DNA from 2 places in the Zunongwangia sp. HGR-M22 genome. Region 1 is predicted to be linked to the other one. Evidence: riboswitches for the same ligand, from Rfam matches in the RefSeq annotation. Region 1 holds a riboswitch; the other holds the start of a gene.
The links. Region 1 has a riboswitch for thiamine pyrophosphate ahead of thiM (hydroxyethylthiazole kinase). Riboswitches for the same ligand answer to the same signal wherever they lie in the genome.
Positions count from the first base shown of each region.

Region 1 (9,588 bases):
ACAAAATTACACAACTACCCTATATTGTTAATCCTGGAGTTTATCAACCAAAAGTCTTAAAAGGAACTGTTATTATCCCAGATATAAGTGGTTTTAGTCGTTTTGTTGAAAATACAGATTTTGAAACCGGGAAACTAATAATTTCGAAATTGCTCAACGCGATTATTAAGAGCAACACTCTTGATCTTAAAATTTCAGAAATTGAAGGTGATGCTGTTCTTTTCTTTAAATACGGTAAACGTATCAGCGCAAAAGAGATTCTGCATCAATTTTGTTTGATGAAAGAAGGATTCCATCAAGAAATTGGTTTTTTAGAAGAAGAATTTCAGTTAGACATCGATTTATCCTTAAAATTAATTGCACATTACGGGCCACTTGCTCAATATAATATAGGCAAATTCGAAAAATTATATGGACAAACTGTTGTTGAAGCTCATCATTTGCTCAAAAATTCTGTTGAAAGTAAAAGCTATGTATTACTTTCAGAAGAATTATTAAACTCCGAAGAAAATTCAGAATTAAAGAATATCAGCCAATTTATAGAAAATACAATTTGTGAGATCTATGACGGTTTTAAGGAAATTTGCTATACCTTTTTTGACTTTGAAAATAATCGCAGTAAGAAATACCTTTTGGAATAGCTTACATTTTTTTTGAAATTATTACAACAAGAAAACCCTCTGAGAACGTCAGAGGGTTTTTAGTTATATGTATTAACATCTTATTTTTTAAATTTCACTTTGTTGAATCCCAAATCGCGAAGATTTTCATGGCTAATTTTAATTGCTTCAAGAGGTTCTAAATCAAATGTATTATCCTGCTCTACGATATAATACTTCATCCCAGATTCCTTTCTTTTTTCTAAAATCCTCTCGAAATCTATAGTTCCCTCTCCTACCGGAGTAAAATTACCTGCTTCATCCATATCTTTTATATGCCATAATTTAAAACGGCCAGGATATTTCTCGAAATAAGCTACAGGATCTGCACCAGCTTTTGTCACCCAAAATAAATCCATCTGAAAATTCACCAAATCTGGATCTGTATTCTCTAAGAAATATTCTATTGGTACTATTCCATTTTCATTTTTCTTAAACTCAAAATCGTGATTATGATACAATAATTCTATCCCGGCTTTTTTACATTTTTCACCTATAGTATTAAAGATATCGACTAAAAAATCAAGATCATCGTCCATTCCCATAGTCTGAGTTTGCTCATCAAAAGTAAACTTACCCATTGGCGGTACAGGAATCACAAAATATTGAAAGCCGGCTTTTTTCACATCAGCTATCATCTGATCTACATTTTCCATGGTTACGCCACCTTGATGGGAGCTTAATGGTTTGGTGTGATATTTACCTAATAATTTTTTAAATTTCTTAGGCTTCATTCCATAAAACAGACCATCGTTATAACCAGCAGCTTCTATATATAAATATCCAATATCTGCAACTTCATCGATAGTTTCCTCTGGGGATTTTGCCATCTCTTCCCTAACCGTATAAAGCGTAGCTGCACCAAATTGTCGCTGTCCGAAAATCGGGAAAGAAGCAAGTAGCAATAATATTAGTAAAGTACTGCGAAAATTTTTAAGAGCTTTCATATAATTACATTTTAGAAAAAGGATGCCCGCAATACCATTTTAAATATTGAACTAGTGCTCCGGTTTACCTAATTTAACGAATATTCTTGCTAAATATAGAATATTTAATGTTTAATAAAGGAACGTTACGCAAAAAATAAACCTGGTAAACTTAATTCATCAAAAATTTTATCAGCCCTCATTTTTACCTTAATTTTACGATGCTTTAGGGGTATTCTGAAAGAAGAATTGAGAGAGTCCCTTTGAACCTGATACGATAAAATCGTCGTAGGAAAAAGTTTGCCAAACTTAGGCTCGTGAACTTGCCTTTATTTTTTCTAAGCAGTTTTCTCTAAAGCCAAAAACTGACCCAACTATGAAAAAAATTCTTTGGCAACATATTCAAGATTTAAAAAAATCGGTGCCATTAATTCACAACATTACTAATTATGTAGTGATGAATAATACTGCAAACGCTTTATTGGCCGCTGGAGCTTCTCCTATTATGTCCCATGCCCAATCTGAAATTGAAGATATGGTAAGCATCTGCCAGGCGCTAGTGATTAACATAGGAACTTTAGATGAGTATTGGAGCATTAGCATGATTAAAGCTGCAAAAAAGGCAAATGAGCTTGGTAAATCCTGGCTTTTAGATCCTGTAGGTGCCGGCGCAACGCCTTACCGCAACGAAATTATCGCCGAGTTACTAGAGCTAAAACCCACAATTATCAGAGCAAATGCTTCAGAAATTATGGCTTTGGCTAAAGCTTCAAATCTTACTACAAAAGGCGTAGATAGCACTGCTGAAAGTACTGAAGCTATCGAAGCAGCCAAATCTTTAAATAAAGAATTTGGAGCAGTGGTTTGTATATCGGGAGAGACCGATATCATTATTGATGGGCATCAAATAATTTCACTAAAAAATGGTGATGCACTAATGGCCAAGGTTACCGGTCTTGGGTGCTCGGCTTCCGCAATTACAGCTGCTTTTGCGGCAGTTATTGATAATAAATTTGAAGCTACCACCGCAGCCATGGCTTTAATGGGAGTTTGTGGCGAAATCGCTGCTAAAAATTCGGCCGGGCCAGGTAGCCTTCAACTAAATTTACTCGATAAATTATACAATATTACTGAAGAGGAATTCCTTTCTCATCTTAAATTAAGCGAATAATGCATCCTGATTTTCCGTACCAATTATACTTGGTTATTTCAGAAGAAAGTTGTGTGCATTATCCTTTACTTCAAGTAGCTGAAATGGCTATGGAAGGAGGAGTAGATATTATCCAGCTTCGGGAGAAAAATTTAAACACTTCAGCATTCATCAAAAATGCCGAAGCGCTAAAAAAAATCACTGATAAATATCAAATTCCCCTTATTATTAATGATAATCTTAAAGTTGCAAAAGCGGTAGATGCCTTCGGAATTCATGTGGGGAATAATGATATGCCTCCTTCTGAAATTCAGCAAAAATGGAATAAAAATAAATCTATTGGATATTCTATCGAATACTTGGAACAACTTGAAAACGCTCAAACTAAAGTAGCTAATCACTTAGGAATTAGCCCGGTTTACAGCACCAAAACCAAAACCGATACAGTAACCGAATGGGGCATCGACGGAATTAAAAAAATACGCGCTTTAACCCAAAAACCACTTGTTGCTATTGGCCGCATGGATGCTAGTAATGCTGCTGAAATAATAAAAGCAGGTGCAGATTGTATTGCTGTGGTGTCTGCGATTTGCGCTTCAGAAAATCCTAAAAAAGCCGCAGAAAAAATTAAAACTCAAATTCAACAAAATCAACGTGAAAACCTATAAATATCCTTCAGCATTAACCATCGCTGGTTTCGACGGTAGTGGCGGCGCAGGAATCCAGGCCGATATCAAAACTATCTCGGCTTTAGGATGCTATGCCACCTCGGTGTTAACCGCACTTCCCGTACAAAATACTACTGGGGTAAAAAATATTTTCTCTATTCCCTATCAGGCTGTTTCAGAACAAATAAAAAGTATTTTTGAAGATATTTTTCCTGATGCGGTGAAAATCGGAATGGTTCATACATCAGAATTGGTAGAAACCATTGTAAAAGAATTACAGAAATATCCAAAAACGCCTCTAGTTTTTGATCCTGTAATGGTTGCCACAAGCGGCCACAAATTAATAGAAGACGAAACAATAAAATCGATTGTCGAGAAATTGTTTCCGTTAGCTGATGTCATTACACCTAATATGGATGAAGCTGCGGTTTTAGCTGAAATGAAAGTTGAAACGCTGGAAGACATGAAAAAAGCAGGAGAAAAAATAATGAAAATGGGCTGCAAATCGGTCTTAATGAAAGGCGGACACTTAAAAGGCGATAAAATCACCTCACTTTATTTTGCTGAAAACTCGCAAGTTTATTCTTACGAATTTGAGAAGTTTGATACCAGTAATACGCATGGTTCTGGTTGCACATTATCATCTGCAATTGCTGCATATCTCGCACAAGGCAAAGAATTAGTTGAAGCTATAAAATTAGGGCAGAATTTTGCCCATAATGCCATTAACCATGGTAAAGATGTAAAAACAGGAGATGGAAATGGTCCCTTAAATCACTTTTTTAACCCACAAAAATTAATAAAAAATGAGCTGGAGTAAAGAAACCTGGCAAACGATAAGTCCAATTTACGACCGAATTATTAAAATGCCGTTTATAGAAAAATTGATGGATGGCAGTTTACCATTAGAGAAGTTTCAGTTTTATATGAGTCAGGATTCGGCATATTTAGAAAATTTTGGACGTGCGTTAGCATTGATTGGTGCGCGCGCTTATGATACTGAAAATATGCTTACTTTTCTTCAATTTGCTGAAAATGCTATAATTGTTGAGAGTGCATTGCACGAATCTTATTTTAAGGAATTTGGTGTTTCTGAAAAAGCTATTATCCAGCCGGCCTGCCACCACTATATCAATTTTCTAAAAAGTACCGCTGCTTTAGAAAATCTTGAAGTAGCAATGGCTGCTGTGCTGCCGTGCTTTTGGATTTATAAAGCAGTAGGTGATTATATTTTGGAAAATCAAAAAAAGGGCGAAAATCCATATCAAGCTTGGATTGACACTTATGCGGGAAAAGAATTTGGTGAGGCTGTAAACAAGGCTATCCAGATTTGTGATAAGCATGCTGAAAATACTACACCAATTGTTCGTGCTAAAATGACTGAAGCTTTTATTACTGCTTCTCACTTAGAATATCATTTTTGGGATGCTGGATATTCGCTAAGAAAATGGTAATTAATTAACTTCTTTTAAAAGTAAAACAGGGACACTTGGATCAAACTCAATATCATCTACTTTAGACTGCGAGAAAAGTTTAGAGAAAAAACCCTGTTTTCTTTTATATAAGGCTAACATGGTACTTTGCCGACTTTCGATAAATAAATGAATTCCTGTAGATGGTGTTGTTTTTGTAAGCCTGTGAAATGAGTGCTTTATTGTTGAAAGATGTCCTTCAAAATTGGTTTGAAGTGTTTTTTGCTCTTCAGTTAAACCTTTATTATCACTGTCTATGTATAAAATTCTAATTGGCGAACCAGAATTTGAAGCTAAATCCTTTAGTGGGTCTAATTCTCTCTCTTTAAAAGGGAATCTAAGTGTGGTAGGAAAAACAATTTCATTTAATGGCTGAGCGGTAAGTTCTATTTCTTCAGGAACAAAAAGCATAGCACAATTTTGTATGCTATTGGCCAGTTTAGATAATTTTGATTTATAAGAGCTATGAATATTTACATTAGCACCCTCTGCACCTATTAGAATTAAATCTATTGCACGGGTATTAATAATCTCTTGCACGGCATCATCCAGATCTCCTTCTAAAGATAAAATTTCAAATTCGTGATTAGGATTTTCTTTTCTAAAACTTAAACCTTGCATAATTCGGTCTAAACCACTTTTAGAAGTTTCTTTGGTATTCGCGTTATCTTCAGACTTGACACCAACAATTCTATCGCTTAAACCGTGACTATCTTCATAAACATTCAATAAAATAAATTTACATGAAATTTTTTTATACAGTTTAAGTCCAAAAACTAAAGCATTCCAGGCATATTTTGAAAAATTGGTAGGCACCAAAATCTGCTTTTCCATAAATTCTAAATTTTATGACCAATTTACAAATAAGAACTTCATATTTAAAAAGCTTATCATTTTATTATTCGGAAGCCTCGGTTAAATTCTTATTATTTAATACGTCTTTAGGCAAAATCCCGTAACGTCTTTTAAAAATTTTTGAAAAATAGCTGCGGCTGGATAGTCCTAATTCGTAAACCACCTCTCCTACTCCTTTCTCTCCACTCAAAAGCAAATTCATTGCTCTGGTTAACCGCACATCCCTTATATAGGAATTAACCGTTTTACCATAAACTTCCTGAAAACCATCCTGCAACTTATTTACATTCACACCGCTAATTTTTGCTAATGTTTGCACTGTACCAGTGTTAGCTATGTTCTCATTAATATAGCTTACAGCCCTCTCTATCGCTTTTAGATCGCGCTTTTTCAATCGCGGCTCTTGTGTTCTATTACCTTCCCTAAACTGTAAAAGCATATGAGAAAATACTTCGAGAGCTTTACCGCCTAAATAATTAATTCTTGGAAAACCTTCTAAACTACAATTTTCGATTTCTCTAATAGTATCTAGTGTGCGAAGTCCATAACTACCAGTCTGAAAGACCTCATTATCACCTTCGATATCACCAAAGAGTCTAAAGTATTTTTCTTCAATTTCATTTAAATCGAACGAAAGGTAATTTTTAAACTTCAAGCGATTTACTTCTAAATAGCAAACCAGTACCTTATCCCCTCCTTTAAATTTTAGAGATTGTATCCCGGTAGAAGTGGTTGCAGCAATTAAATGCTGATGGCTTTTAAGCACACAGCCACTATCTTCCTCGATGTACGCATTTAGATCGCCTTCTACGCAATATATAAACCGAATAGGACATACATTTGGATGAATAATTTTTAGACAAGTGTCTTCTAAAAATTTTAGATCTAAGGTATATAAACCAATACCGTTAGGAAAATTTATACAATTAACTTTACCACTTCCATAATCGGAAGGAATGCTTACCGTAAATTCTCCCAATTTATTCTTAAATCCTATTCCTAACTTTTCTGCGAGCTTCGGCACGAAATCTTCGACATCATTCAACTGTAAATGATACGTATTCATTAATATACTTGATTTTAAAAAACTGAGTAAAAAACATCATTTTTTTTTAATTTCTATAAAAAGTTACAGCCTTAGACTTAATATATCCGTTAAAATATTATTAAAAACATCTTTTGTTACCATACTCTTAGCAATAAAGCACATTTTAGCGCTAAATTTTCATGAACTTACACTAGAGTTTTCCTTTCTGTTAAATTAATAGAGGAAAATATTTTACCCGAAAGCGATAAGTTTTTTACAAATACTAATCTTTCGCTTTAAGGAGATTTACTACATTACAATTAAAACCTACCAATTATGAAAGTAGCCATTATAGCCGACCATCGCCACCCTTTAAAAAAACCATATGCCGGCGGACTAGCCATGATTACTCACAAAATGGTACAAAAACTAGCAGAAAAAGGCATAGAAGTAGATATTTATGCAAAATCTGGATCGCAATGTGAAAATTTACAGAACCTAGACCATCACTTTGCAGAAGATAGTCCTTTTTCTTGTATCTATTCTGAAAAATACAATCCTACTGAAATTAAAAACACCATTGTTTATTCTGAAATTTTCCAAGATTTAGAGCGTAACGAATACGATATAGTACACAATCACACTTTACATTATCTTCCAATTATTTTAGGAAATAAGCTAAGAACCAAGTTTATAACTACTTTACATACCATGGCTTTTCCTGAAATTAAGTTCGCATTGGATTATGTAAAAAAAGATTTAAACCAGGAATTTGTAGTAGTAAGTGAATCACTTAGAGATCAATATTCTAAATTTTTAAATTTCCCAAAAGTAATTAGAAATGCAATAGATCTTAACGACTGGGAAGCTAATTTTGAAGCAGATAATCAATACTGCATGTGGTATGGTTCTATTTGCAAAGAAAAAGCACCTCATTTAGCTATCGAAGTGGCCATAAAAGCTAACAAACCCATTATTCTCGCCGGTCGAGGTAAAAACAGCGAATATTTTGAACGTTTCGTGTCTCCACTGCTTAAAAACCCATTAGTCTCTTATGTAGGAGAACAGGACAAAACTCAAATAAATCGGCTTTTAAGAAATGCTATGGCTCTATTATTTACCAGCGTATGGGAAGAACCTTCGGCATTGGGAATTTCAGAAAGTCTGGCTTCAGGAACGCCTGTACTAAGTTGGGACAAAGGTGTAGCTTCTGAAATAATAACAGATAAAGTTGGACAAATATTGGATCCATTAGACACCACAGCAATGGCTGAAGCGCTTAAAAATATTGAAAGATTCGATAGAGAAGCATGTAGAAAACACGCAGAACAACACTGCAATATTGATAACATGATTGATAATTACGTCGAATTTTACGAAGCTCTGATAGAAGAAAATGCTGAAGTCTACTAAAATTTATCAACTTAACCTAAGGATAATATTAAACTAATGTTTTGATTGTATCATCGCATTAAAATTAATTAAAGATGAAGCGAATTTCGCTATTATTGATTTTAATGTCATTATCCATCATTGCTCAGCAAGAGCCTGATAAAATTGCATTTGTTGCAGATATTCACTTGCAGGACATTTATGCCGATTATGAAAATTTTGATGGAATTGAAATTGATGGCAAAAACCAAAAAGCAAAAATACGAAGCATGAGTGCTCAGCTGCACTCAACGCGACTTCTTAATGAAAATTATTTTGTACTGAAAGCTGTTTTAGATGATATTGCAGCACGCGGAATAAAATTAGTTGCTTTTCCCGGCGATTATACAGATGATGGCCAACCCATAAACATAAATGGTCTTGCTGAAATTTTAAAAACTTATAAAGACCAATATAATATTTCATTTTTTATAACCACAGGAAATCACGATCCTGTACGACCATATAGCATCGCTGCAGGAAAAAATGATTTTTTGGCCAAAGACGGTAGGAATCAACCCATTTATAGTGAAGTTGGTTTATATCAAGAAAAATTAAATGAGCATAAAGTTCTTATAGAGCCCAGATTAGAGAAAGCCGGTTATAATTATATTCTGAATGCTTTAGCTGAATTTGGTTTTTTTCCGCAGCAAAAATATCATTATTGGGAAACTCCTTTTTCTAACTACGACACAAATAATTATACATTCCAAAAAGCTCATAAAGCTGCCCAAATTTCTAACCGAAGGTACAGTGTTAATGATTCACTCTCCATCCCCGATGCTTCCTATTTAGTGGAACCTAAACAAGGACTATGGCTTTTGGCAATCGATGGTAACTCTTATGTGCCCCAAAAAGATGGTAATCTTAGTAGTGCTAGTATTGGATATAACCAAACGATTGCACATAAGAAACATCTATTTAAATGGATAAAAACAGTTGCTGAAAGAGCTAAGAAACTCAATAAGCGGTTAGTTGCATTTAGCCATTATCCAGCCATAGATTTTAATGAAAATGCTTCACCAGAATTAGAGAAATTTCTGGGTAAAAATAAATGGCAATTAGAAAGAGTTCCTCAAGAACATATTGCAGAAACTTTGGCCGAAGCAGGAATTAAACTTCATTTTGCTGGCCATATGCATATTAATGATACCGGAAAACGAATTTACAACAACAAAGATTTTCTAGTAAATATTCAAACACCATCGCTGGCCGCTTATATTCCCGGTTATAAAATTCTTAATTTAGATAAGGATTTTGCTGAAATAAAAACAGTGTCTATAAACGAAGTCCCAAGATTCGACGAGCTTTTTCCACTTTATAAACTGGAATACGAATATTTGAAAAATTCTAATAGAGAAATATGGAATATCGATATTTTAAACAGTAAAAATTATCAT
Region 1 covers NZ_CP115159.1:1,665,505-1,675,092, reverse strand. Annotated here, with positions in the region: gene PBT91_RS07235 (DUF2652 domain-containing protein) at 1-641, shown strand, start outside; gene PBT91_RS07230 (sugar phosphate isomerase/epimerase family protein) at 722-1,606, opposite strand; TPP riboswitch at 1,804-1,897, shown strand; gene thiM (hydroxyethylthiazole kinase) at 1,962-2,756, shown strand; gene thiE (thiamine phosphate synthase) at 2,756-3,403, shown strand; gene thiD (bifunctional hydroxymethylpyrimidine kinase/phosphomethylpyrimidine kinase) at 3,390-4,223, shown strand; gene tenA (thiaminase II) at 4,210-4,857, shown strand; gene PBT91_RS07205 (universal stress protein) at 4,858-5,709, opposite strand; gene PBT91_RS07200 (helix-turn-helix transcriptional regulator) at 5,774-6,796, opposite strand; gene PBT91_RS07195 (glycosyltransferase) at 7,094-8,170, shown strand; gene PBT91_RS07190 (metallophosphoesterase family protein) at 8,245-9,588, shown strand, end outside.

Region 2 (9,588 bases), 1.5 Mb from region 1:
AATCCACTTTTAAGTATTCTGAAATTAAATGCCGAATTGTGAACCTGCGCTACCGTCATACTAAAAACTAATCTAAAATTAGCCGACTTAGAGCTCAACTCAAATTCCTCATTTTCAACTGAAATTTTTCAACCGAAGACTAAAATTACCAACTAAAGAGTACCGATTTTTTAACCGAAACCAAGAATGATTGATCCTGGATTTTCCTTACCAAAATTGCAAATACGAATTGCAAAGTTAGAGTCCGAAAGCTCTGCGTCCTAACTTTACAGTATAAAGTATATTGTAAATCGTATACTGTAAATTTTTTTGCTGGATTTTGAATGTATTTGATGCTAACGGAAAACATTAAACGCTAAACAGTAAACTAACGACTAAAGACTTTCTCAACAGCAAACAAAACCCATGTCTATTTAGACTGAATTTAAATAAAATTTTTATCTTTGAGATAAACCTGCTAGAAATATGGAGGACGTCGATATTATTTACCACAACAATACCGGGATTTCTTTTAAGTGGAAAAGCGGAATTGCTAATTCTAATGAAAAGCGAGTTCAACTCGTATTTAAGGATATGGGATTTTATCTTTCTCCTGAAGAAGTGAATATGTTTTCAAAAAATATTCGAATGGCAAAAAATAGCGCAGGCAACTGTTCTCATTGTCCTCATTCTGAATTATGCGAACGAAATATTTTACTGAAATCTCCACTTCAAAAAATGGATTTTGTGGTTAATGCGTTTGAACTTAATGAAATCTGCGACCTTTTGGAGGGCACAATCTTCAAAATGAGGCTTCATTATTATTTGGAATTCGAATCAAAAAATTAGACTGCTTCGCAATTTGATGTTAGATATTAGACTAGAGAGAATATATTAAAAACGCTTCCAAATGTTGTATTTTGAATGCTGAATTTTGAATTGAGAAACCTGTCACTTCGAGTGCTTGTGAGTTTGTGAGCAATTGTATCCAGAAGTGAATCTTAGTAAGGATTCAGATTTTAAAGAAGAATATTCAAGATTTGATAGTTTCAACCTAAAATTTTAAGACTTTTAAGACTTTTAAGCAGAAAGCTGATCGCTAAACGCTAGTGGCCCAAAGTCCATTGATAATTGTTTATTGAAAAACTGCCAACTGAGATTGCTTACTGATTCTTCAGTTTTTTCAAATACAAATCTTCCCCATCAAACTCAGCGTAGGTGTAGAAATTAATCCAATCGCCGGTGTTTATGTATTTTGAATTTTCTTTTAGCTTAATTTCCATAGGTAAATGGCGATGGCCAAAAAGGAAATAATCGTAATGCTTAGTTTCGAGTTTTCGCTTGCAATATTGCACCAACCATTCGTTATCTTCTCCTAAGAATTTAGCATCATCGTCTCCAGAAATCAGTTTATTTTTTACTGAAAAATATTGCGCTAAAGGCACGCCAATATCAGGATGTAACCATCGGTAAAGCCATTTTGAAAACGGATTGGTAAACACTTTTTTCATGCGTTTATAGCCATAATCTCCAGGACCCAGCCCATCACCATGCCCAATTAAGAAGGTTTTTTGGTTGAATTCAAACTCCTGTGGTTTTCGAAAAGTTGGAATATTAAGTTCTTCTTCAAAATAGTCTTCCATCCATAAATCATGGTTTCCAACGAAAAAATAAATCGGGATTCCACTATCTTTAATTTCAGCAAGTTTCCCTAAAACCCTAACAAAGCCTTTTGGTACGGCATGTTTATATTCAAACCAAAAATCGAATAGATCGCCCAGTAAAAAAATAGCCGCTGCATCTTCTTTAATTTCATCCAGCCATTTAACGAATATCGCCTCGCGTACTTTGCTGGCTTCTTTGGTAGGAGCACCTAAATGATTATCGCTAGAGAAGTAAACCTTTTTTCCGGTAGGTAGTTGCATACGATGAAATATAAATCAAATATACTTATTTCTACAAAGATGTTTTGCGTTAGGGATAGTAGCGGCATCCTTTTTTATTTGCCAGTTAGCACCTGTAAATGTTGAGAACATAATTACAAAGCAAATAAAAAAGATAAAGCGAATAGCCCGACCCACTAGGGGAACGCTCTAATTATCGCTGGCATACCATTCGGCAAAACTACTTTCAGTCTCTTGAAGTTTTAGCGAATGTAGTTTGATGTGATCTGGTAAGTGTTTGTTTATTTTTTGAGAAAAATCGATCACCATATTTTCACTGGTGGGTTGATATTCTACTAAAATCACGTGATGTCCACGATCTTTTAATTCTTTCGCCAGCTCTATATGAGGCGTATTTTTGTTGAAAACGGTGGCATGATCAAATTGGTCTACAATTTCAGACTTTACGATTTTTTTTAAGTCGCCAAAATCGATTACCATACCGTACTTCACATTATCAGTATCGCTAATTGGTTCTCCAATAACGGTTACACTAAGTTTGTAACTATGGCCATGGACGTTGCGACACTTACCATCGTAGCCGTAAAGTGCGTGTCCTGTTTCAAAAGAAAATTGTTTGGTAATCCTGATTTTTGCCATACCGAAATTTTAAGTCTGCCGTAGATAATTTTGATTTCCCTAAAATTTTAAAGCTGAAATTATGAAAAATTGCTTCGGAAACTTTTCGGGAAATTTTAGTGCAAAGGTATTAAAAGTGTATTCAAAATAGAATAATAAACCTTTAGCATTTTTTTAATTCGGATTATTTCATTTAACTTTGAGAAAGTAAACTTTAGGGGTGCTGATTCAATTCGGCTGAGAAAAACCCTTTGAACCTGATACAGATTAGCATCTGCGAAGGGAAAAGTTAGAAAATTTTGAATTGATTTTATCCAAATTAGGGGTAAATTCTTTTTCATATTACTTTTCTTCAAAGACAATCCTCTTTGGTTTACGGCTATTAAAATCGAAACGATATGATAACTGTAAACGTCAACAATCAAACCCATTCTTTTAAAGAGCCTGTAAAGCTTGAAGAACTTTTAGAGCAGCTTAATATTCAGGCTTCAGGAATTGCTATTGCCATTAACAACGAAATTATTTCTAAACCACAGTGGGAACACACACTAGTGGAAGAAGGCAGTAATGTATTGGTGATTCGTGCTACGCAAGGCGGTTGAGCGTTTTATTTTCAGTAATCAAATTTTAAACATCAATCTAAATCTTTTTAGTATGAAACCTAACCAATTACCAAGGGAAGAAGCCATCAGCAGAACGCCCTTTCCAAATTCAGAAAAAATTTATGTAAAAGGCCAACTTCACGAAAATGTGAAGGTACCTATGCGTAAAATTACGCTTGATGATACCGTCGATAAATTTAACGGGACAAAAACGCCAAACGAACCGGTCTTGGTGTACGATACCAGTGGTCCTTTTACCGACCCAAATGTAGAAATTGATGTGCGCCAAGGTTTACAACCCATTCGCCAACAATGGATTTCAGGAAGAGAAGATGTAGAGCAATTATCTGGACTTTCCTCAGAATATGGACGGCAGCGTGAAGAGAACGAAAAGTTAGATGAACTTCGGTTTAAACGAATTCGAAAACCTTTAAAAGCGAAACCGGGGCAAAATGTAACCCAAATGCATTACGCGCGTAAAGGCATTATTACGCCGGAAATGGAGTTTATTGCTATTCGGGAAAATCAGAAACTTCAGGAAATCAATCAGATTACCGAACAACATCCGGGCGAAAGTTTTGGGGCAAGTATTCCTAAAGTAATTACTCCGGAATTTGTTCGAGATGAGGTTGCCAAAGGACGCGCAATTATACCGAGTAATATTAATCATCCGGAAAGTGAACCAATGATTGTTGGGCGTAATTTCCTGGTGAAAATCAATGCCAATATTGGGAATTCTGCCGTAAGTTCTTCTATTGAAGAAGAAGTAGAAAAAGCAGTGTGGGCTTGCCGTTGGGGCGCCGATACCATAATGGACCTTTCTACCGGAAAAAATATTCACGAAACCCGAGAATGGATTCTTCGGAATTCTCCGGTACCCATTGGGACGGTTCCTATTTATCAGGCCTTAGAAAAAGTAAACGGAAAAGCTGAAAATTTAACTTGGGAAATTTTTAGAGATACTTTAATTGAACAAGCCGAACAGGGAGTTGATTATTTTACCATTCACGCCGGAGTTCGTTTAAAATATATTCCGCATACCGCAAAACGAGTAACGGGAATTGTTTCTCGTGGTGGTTCTATTATGGCAAAATGGTGTTTAGCCCATCATCAGGAGAGCTTTTTATACACGCATTTTGAAGAGATTTGCGAAATTATGAAAGCTTACGATGTAGCATTTTCTCTTGGCGACGGTTTGCGTCCGGGTAGTATTGCCGATGCTAACGATTATGCGCAGTTTGCCGAATTAGAAACACTTGGCGAGCTAACAAAAATCGCTTGGAAACACGATGTACAATGCTTTATTGAAGGTCCCGGACATATCCCAATGCATATGATTAAAGAAAATATGGATAAGCAATTGGCCGAATGTGGCGAAGCGCCTTTTTACACGCTTGGTCCACTAACCACTGATATTGCTCCGGGTTACGACCATATTACCAGCGGAATTGGAGCGGCAATGATTGGCTGGTACGGTTGTGCGATGTTATGTTATGTAACTCCAAAAGAACATCTTGGTTTACCGAATAAAGAAGATGTAAAGGAAGGTGTAATTACTTATAAAATTGCGGCTCACGCGGCAGATTTAGCAAAAGGGCATCCGGGAGCACAACATCGGGATGATGCGATGAGTAAAGCGAGATTCGAATTCCGTTGGGAAGATCAGTTTAATTTAGCGCTAGATCCAGATACAGCACGAGCGTATCACGATGAAACGTTACCTTCAGACAACGCAAAAGTGGCTCATTTTTGTTCGATGTGCGGACCTAATTTCTGCTCGATGAAAATCACTCAGGATGTACGGAATTATGCCAAAGAAAACGGAATGGATACCGAGGAAGCCATCATCAAAGGAATGGAAGAAAAGTCAGAAGAGTTTAAGAAGAAAGGAAGCGAAGTGTATTTATAATTTCTGAATAATGCTGATCGTAATTTCTTCAGAAAATTCGTAAAGCGGAATGCTGAAATAGTTAATGATTTTAAAATATGGGCGTCACCCTGAAATTGATTCATGGTCTCATCCTAATTCAGTTTTTAAATGTGGGAGATTCCGAATCGAGTCCGGAATGACGGCACTAATTTTAATTACAATTTGAGAATGTCAAAATATAATTTGAAATAATGCTAATCGTGATTTCTGCGGAAAAATGTATTGAAAATGAAGAATTTCAACTGAAACCGATACTCGATGCAGGTTTAGAAATTCTTCATATTCGTAAACCCATGGTTTCTTTTGAAGTATTAAAAAACTGGTTAGAAAACGTTGCCCCTGAATACCGCTGCAAAATGGTGCTACATCAGCATCACGAATTGGCACGAGAATTTGGGCTGAAAGGCATTCATCTTCCGGAATATTTCAGAACAAATCTGAAGGAAAATGTAGATGACTATATCACTTCTTTTCAGCAAGAAAAATTTACGGTAAGCACTTCAGTGCATCAAAAGGAAATGCTTTCAGAAACATTGAATTTCGATTACTGTTTTTTGAGTCCTGTTTTTAATTCGATCTCTAAAACCGGGTATTCGGGAAAAAAGTTTCAGGTAAACAATATTCAACAACAAGTGATTGCACTAGGCGGAATTGATTCAGAAAAAATTTCAGCAACTCGTAAAATGGGTTTTAGTGGCGCGGCAGTGCTTGGGGCGGTTTGGCAACAAGAAAATCCAATAAAAAGTTTTATAAAAATAAAGCAACACTATGAATCAGTTTTTAAATAAACCGATGAATTTGCAAAAAGAAATTTCTGCACTGCATTATATCTCGCAGGGAGAAAATGCTAAAGTTCATTTAGAAAATATAGAACGCGTGTTACAAGCCGGTAGCAATTGGATTCAGCTACGACTGAAAGAAACTTCAGCAAAAGAAGTATTAAAAACCGCAATCGCAGCTCGTGAAATATGCTCAGCTTATCAAGCAAAACTGATTATCAACGATCACGTGAAAGTCGCAAAAACCTGTAATGCCGATGGTGTGCATTTGGGACAGCAGGATACCGGAATTTTAGAAGCTCGCCAGATTTTAGGAGAGGAAAAGATTATTGGCGGAACCGCAAATACGCTGCAGCATTGTGTAGATCATTTGCAAAACGGAGTCGATTATATTGGCTTGGGGCCGCTAAGGTTTACGTCAACTAAAAAAAAACTAAGTCCGATTCTTGGATTTTCAGGTTATCAGGAATTGATAGAGAAATATTCGCAGCAAGAAAACACGGTTCCTATAATTGCCATTGGCGGAATTACACTAAACGACATAGAAGAACTCCGAGAAATTGGATTAAGTGGAGTCGCGGTTTCCGGTTTATTGGCGCATTCGGAACATCCGGAAAAAGAAATTCAGCAGATTTTAGATCGCTTTGCTGTGAGAGTTTAGATGTTAGGAAATAGACAATTTGATGATGTGGTAATGTGTTGATTTGAAAATGAATTGAATCAAGAAACAAGAATCAGGACTAATTTACTTTGAATGCTAAATGTTGAATGGATGAGAACACGGCTTACCGAAAATTGCTCGTAGAATTGGTAGTAAAAGAAGCGCTTAAATTTTAGGCTGTTTGAGCGTAGCGAGTTTCTAAAATTTAGCTTCTGAACATACAATTCAGAGCAAGTTTCGTAAGCCTAGACTTTTTTGTTTTTTTTTTCGGCGATGGAAAAAAGAAAATGAAAAATTTAAGCTAATCGCTGTAGGCTAAAAGCTGACAGCTAAAAATTTAAAAATGGAAAAACTAAAAATAGCAGATAAAAGCTTCGATTCTCGGTTATTTACGGGAACGGGGAAATTCAGTAATTCAAACCTAATGCGCGAAGCGGTTTTAGCTTCAGAAAGTGAGTTGGTTACCGTGGCGCTCAAAAGAGTTGAAGCGGGCAATACTGAAGATGATATGATTAGTAGTCTATCTCACGAAAACTTAAGTTTATTGCCTAATACGTCAGGCGTTCGCGATGCCAAAGAAGCGGTTTTTGCGGCACAAATGGCACTCGAAGCGTTGGGAACAAACTGGGTAAAAGTAGAAATTCATCCCGATCCTAAATATTTATTGCCCGATGCCATAGAAACTTTAAAAGCTTGCGAAGAATTGGTGAAATTAGGTTTTGTGGTGATGCCTTATATACATGCTGATCCGGTATTGTGTAAGCGTTTAGAAGATGTTGGCTCTCAATGTGTGATGCCCTTAGGTGCTCCTATTGGAACCAACAAAGGCTTAAAAACCTTCGATTTTCTAGAAATCATCATCGAACAAAGTAATGTTCCGGTAATTATAGATGCCGGAATTGGAGCACCTTCTCACGCCGCTTTTGCGATGGAAATGGGAGCCGATGCAGTTTTGGTAAACACCGCAATTGCCGTTTCTAAAAATCCGGTGCAAATGGCAAAAGCCTTTAAAATGGCGGTAGAATCTGGGCGAATGGCTTACGAAGCAAAACTTGCCGAAACAGGCAAAATTGCAGAAGCGAGTAGCCCCCTAACACAATTTTTATATGAGTAGTTTTAAAACCCTTTTAGCAAAGTACCATTGGGATGAGGTGTTGGAAAGTATTCAACAAAAAAATGCACAAGATGTAGAACGTGCGTTAAGTACAATAAAACCTGATCTTGAAGATTTTAAAGCCTTAATTTCTCCGGCAGCAAAACCGTATTTAGAGCAAATGGCGGCGAAAAGCAGGCTGATTACTAAAAAGCGTTTTGGGAATACGATGCAAATGTATGCACCGATGTATCTCAGCAATGAGTGTCAAAATATTTGTACCTATTGCGGCTTTAGTTTAACCAATAAGATTCCGCGTAGAACCTTAACCGATGCTGAAATTTTAAAAGAAGCCGAATTTCTAAAAAATAAAGGCTATCAGCATATTTTATTAGTGACGGGCGAAGCTAACAGAACTGTAGGAATCGATTACCTAAGTAATGCCGTTCGGTTATTAAAACCACATTTTGCGAATATTTCTATTGAAGTGCAACCACTAGATCAAGATGAATATGAACGATTGGTGAACGATGGCTTGTACGCTACTTTGGTGTATCAGGAAACCTATCACCGCGAAACTTATAAAATTCATCACCCCAAAGGCAAAAAGTCCAATTTCGATTATCGTTTAGCTACTGCAGACCGTTTGGGCAGAGCAGGGATTCATAAAATAGGAATCGGTGCCTTATTTGGTTTAGAAGATTGGCGAGCCGATAGTTTTTTTACCGCGCTTCATCTTAAATACCTTCAGAAAACCTATTGGAAAACGAAATATTCTATTTCTTTCCCAAGATTGCGGCCGTTTAGCGGTGGTTTAGAACCTAAAGTTGAAATGACCGATCCTGACTTATTACAGGTGATTTGCGCCTATCGAATTTTAGATGAAGACGTAGAATTATCGATTTCTACGCGAGAGCAAGAGAAATTCCGCGATCATATTGCGCATTTAGGAATCACCTCGATGAGTGCTGAATCGAAAACCAATCCCGGTGGTTATGTAGTCGAACCACAATCTTTAGAACAGTTCGAAATTTCAGATGAGCGCAGTACCGAAGTGATAGCTGAAATGTTACTTAAAAACGGAATAGAACCCGTTTGGAAAGATTGGGAGAAGTTTTGAGAGGTTAGAATTGAGAAGAAAGATATGCGACATGAGAATTTAGAGTGGAGATTGGAATGAATTCAGCATTCAAAATTCAAAATTTTTTAGGCTGCTTACTATGATCATATTATCGCACTAGCACATTATCAAATTAAAATATTTTCAAACTTCGTATTTAAAAATAGCTTAATTTTACACGGTTTTTATTTTTTCAAAATTGACAGAAGAACTTTTTGAGCAGCTAGATTTCAAGTTAAATCAGCAGTACGAGACAATAATTGATGATTTGCTGGAAAAGCAATATTGTATAGTGGACGATTTTTTTGAAAATGAAGAAATTAGCCGCTTAAGAGGAGCTTTAATATCCCAATATCAGGAAGATCAATTCAAAAAATCGGCTATTGGAAATCGCACCAACGAGCTTGTTGAAAAAGCCATTCGTGGTGATTTTATTTTATGGATGAACGAAGCTGAAGCCGGCGAAACCGAAAAGATTTTCTTCAATAAAATCAATAATCTTGTCCATTACCTAAATAGGACTTGTTTTATGGGGATTTTGCACAAAGAATTTCATTATGCGGTGTACCCAAAAGGCACGTTTTACAAGCGACATTTAGATACATTTCAAAACGATTCTCGTCGTAAATTGTCGATTGTAAGCTATTTAAACGATGATAGCTGGGAAAATACAAACGGTGGCGAGCTGGTGATTTATAAGAAAGACGGTAACGAGGAAGTTATTTACCCATTGCCGGGCAGAGTGGTGATTTTCGAGAGTCAGATTTTAGAACACGAAGTAAAAGAAGTCAAAAACTCTGAGCGTTTAAGCATTACCGGTTGGCTTAAAACCCGTTAATTTTTACCGAATTTCAATAATTTAGGCGTTGCCTGCGGCCGGGCTTTTCGTTTCAATCTTTTGC
Region 2 covers NZ_CP115159.1:143,800-153,387, forward strand. Annotated here, with positions in the region: gene PBT91_RS00535 (hypothetical protein) at 466-828, shown strand; gene PBT91_RS00540 (UDP-2,3-diacylglucosamine diphosphatase) at 1,143-1,904, opposite strand; gene PBT91_RS00545 (6-pyruvoyl trahydropterin synthase family protein) at 2,073-2,522, opposite strand; TPP riboswitch at 2,708-2,803, shown strand; gene thiS (sulfur carrier protein ThiS) at 2,900-3,103, shown strand; gene thiC (phosphomethylpyrimidine synthase ThiC) at 3,156-5,012, shown strand; gene PBT91_RS00560 (thiamine phosphate synthase) at 5,225-5,821, shown strand; gene PBT91_RS00565 (thiamine phosphate synthase) at 5,802-6,473, shown strand; gene PBT91_RS00570 (thiazole synthase) at 6,817-7,587, shown strand; gene thiH (2-iminoacetate synthase ThiH) at 7,580-8,686, shown strand; gene PBT91_RS00580 (2OG-Fe(II) oxygenase) at 8,886-9,524, shown strand.
Region 2: linked by a shared signal. The riboswitch ahead of thiS (sulfur carrier protein ThiS) and the one ahead of thiM (hydroxyethylthiazole kinase) in region 1 are both predicted to bind thiamine pyrophosphate.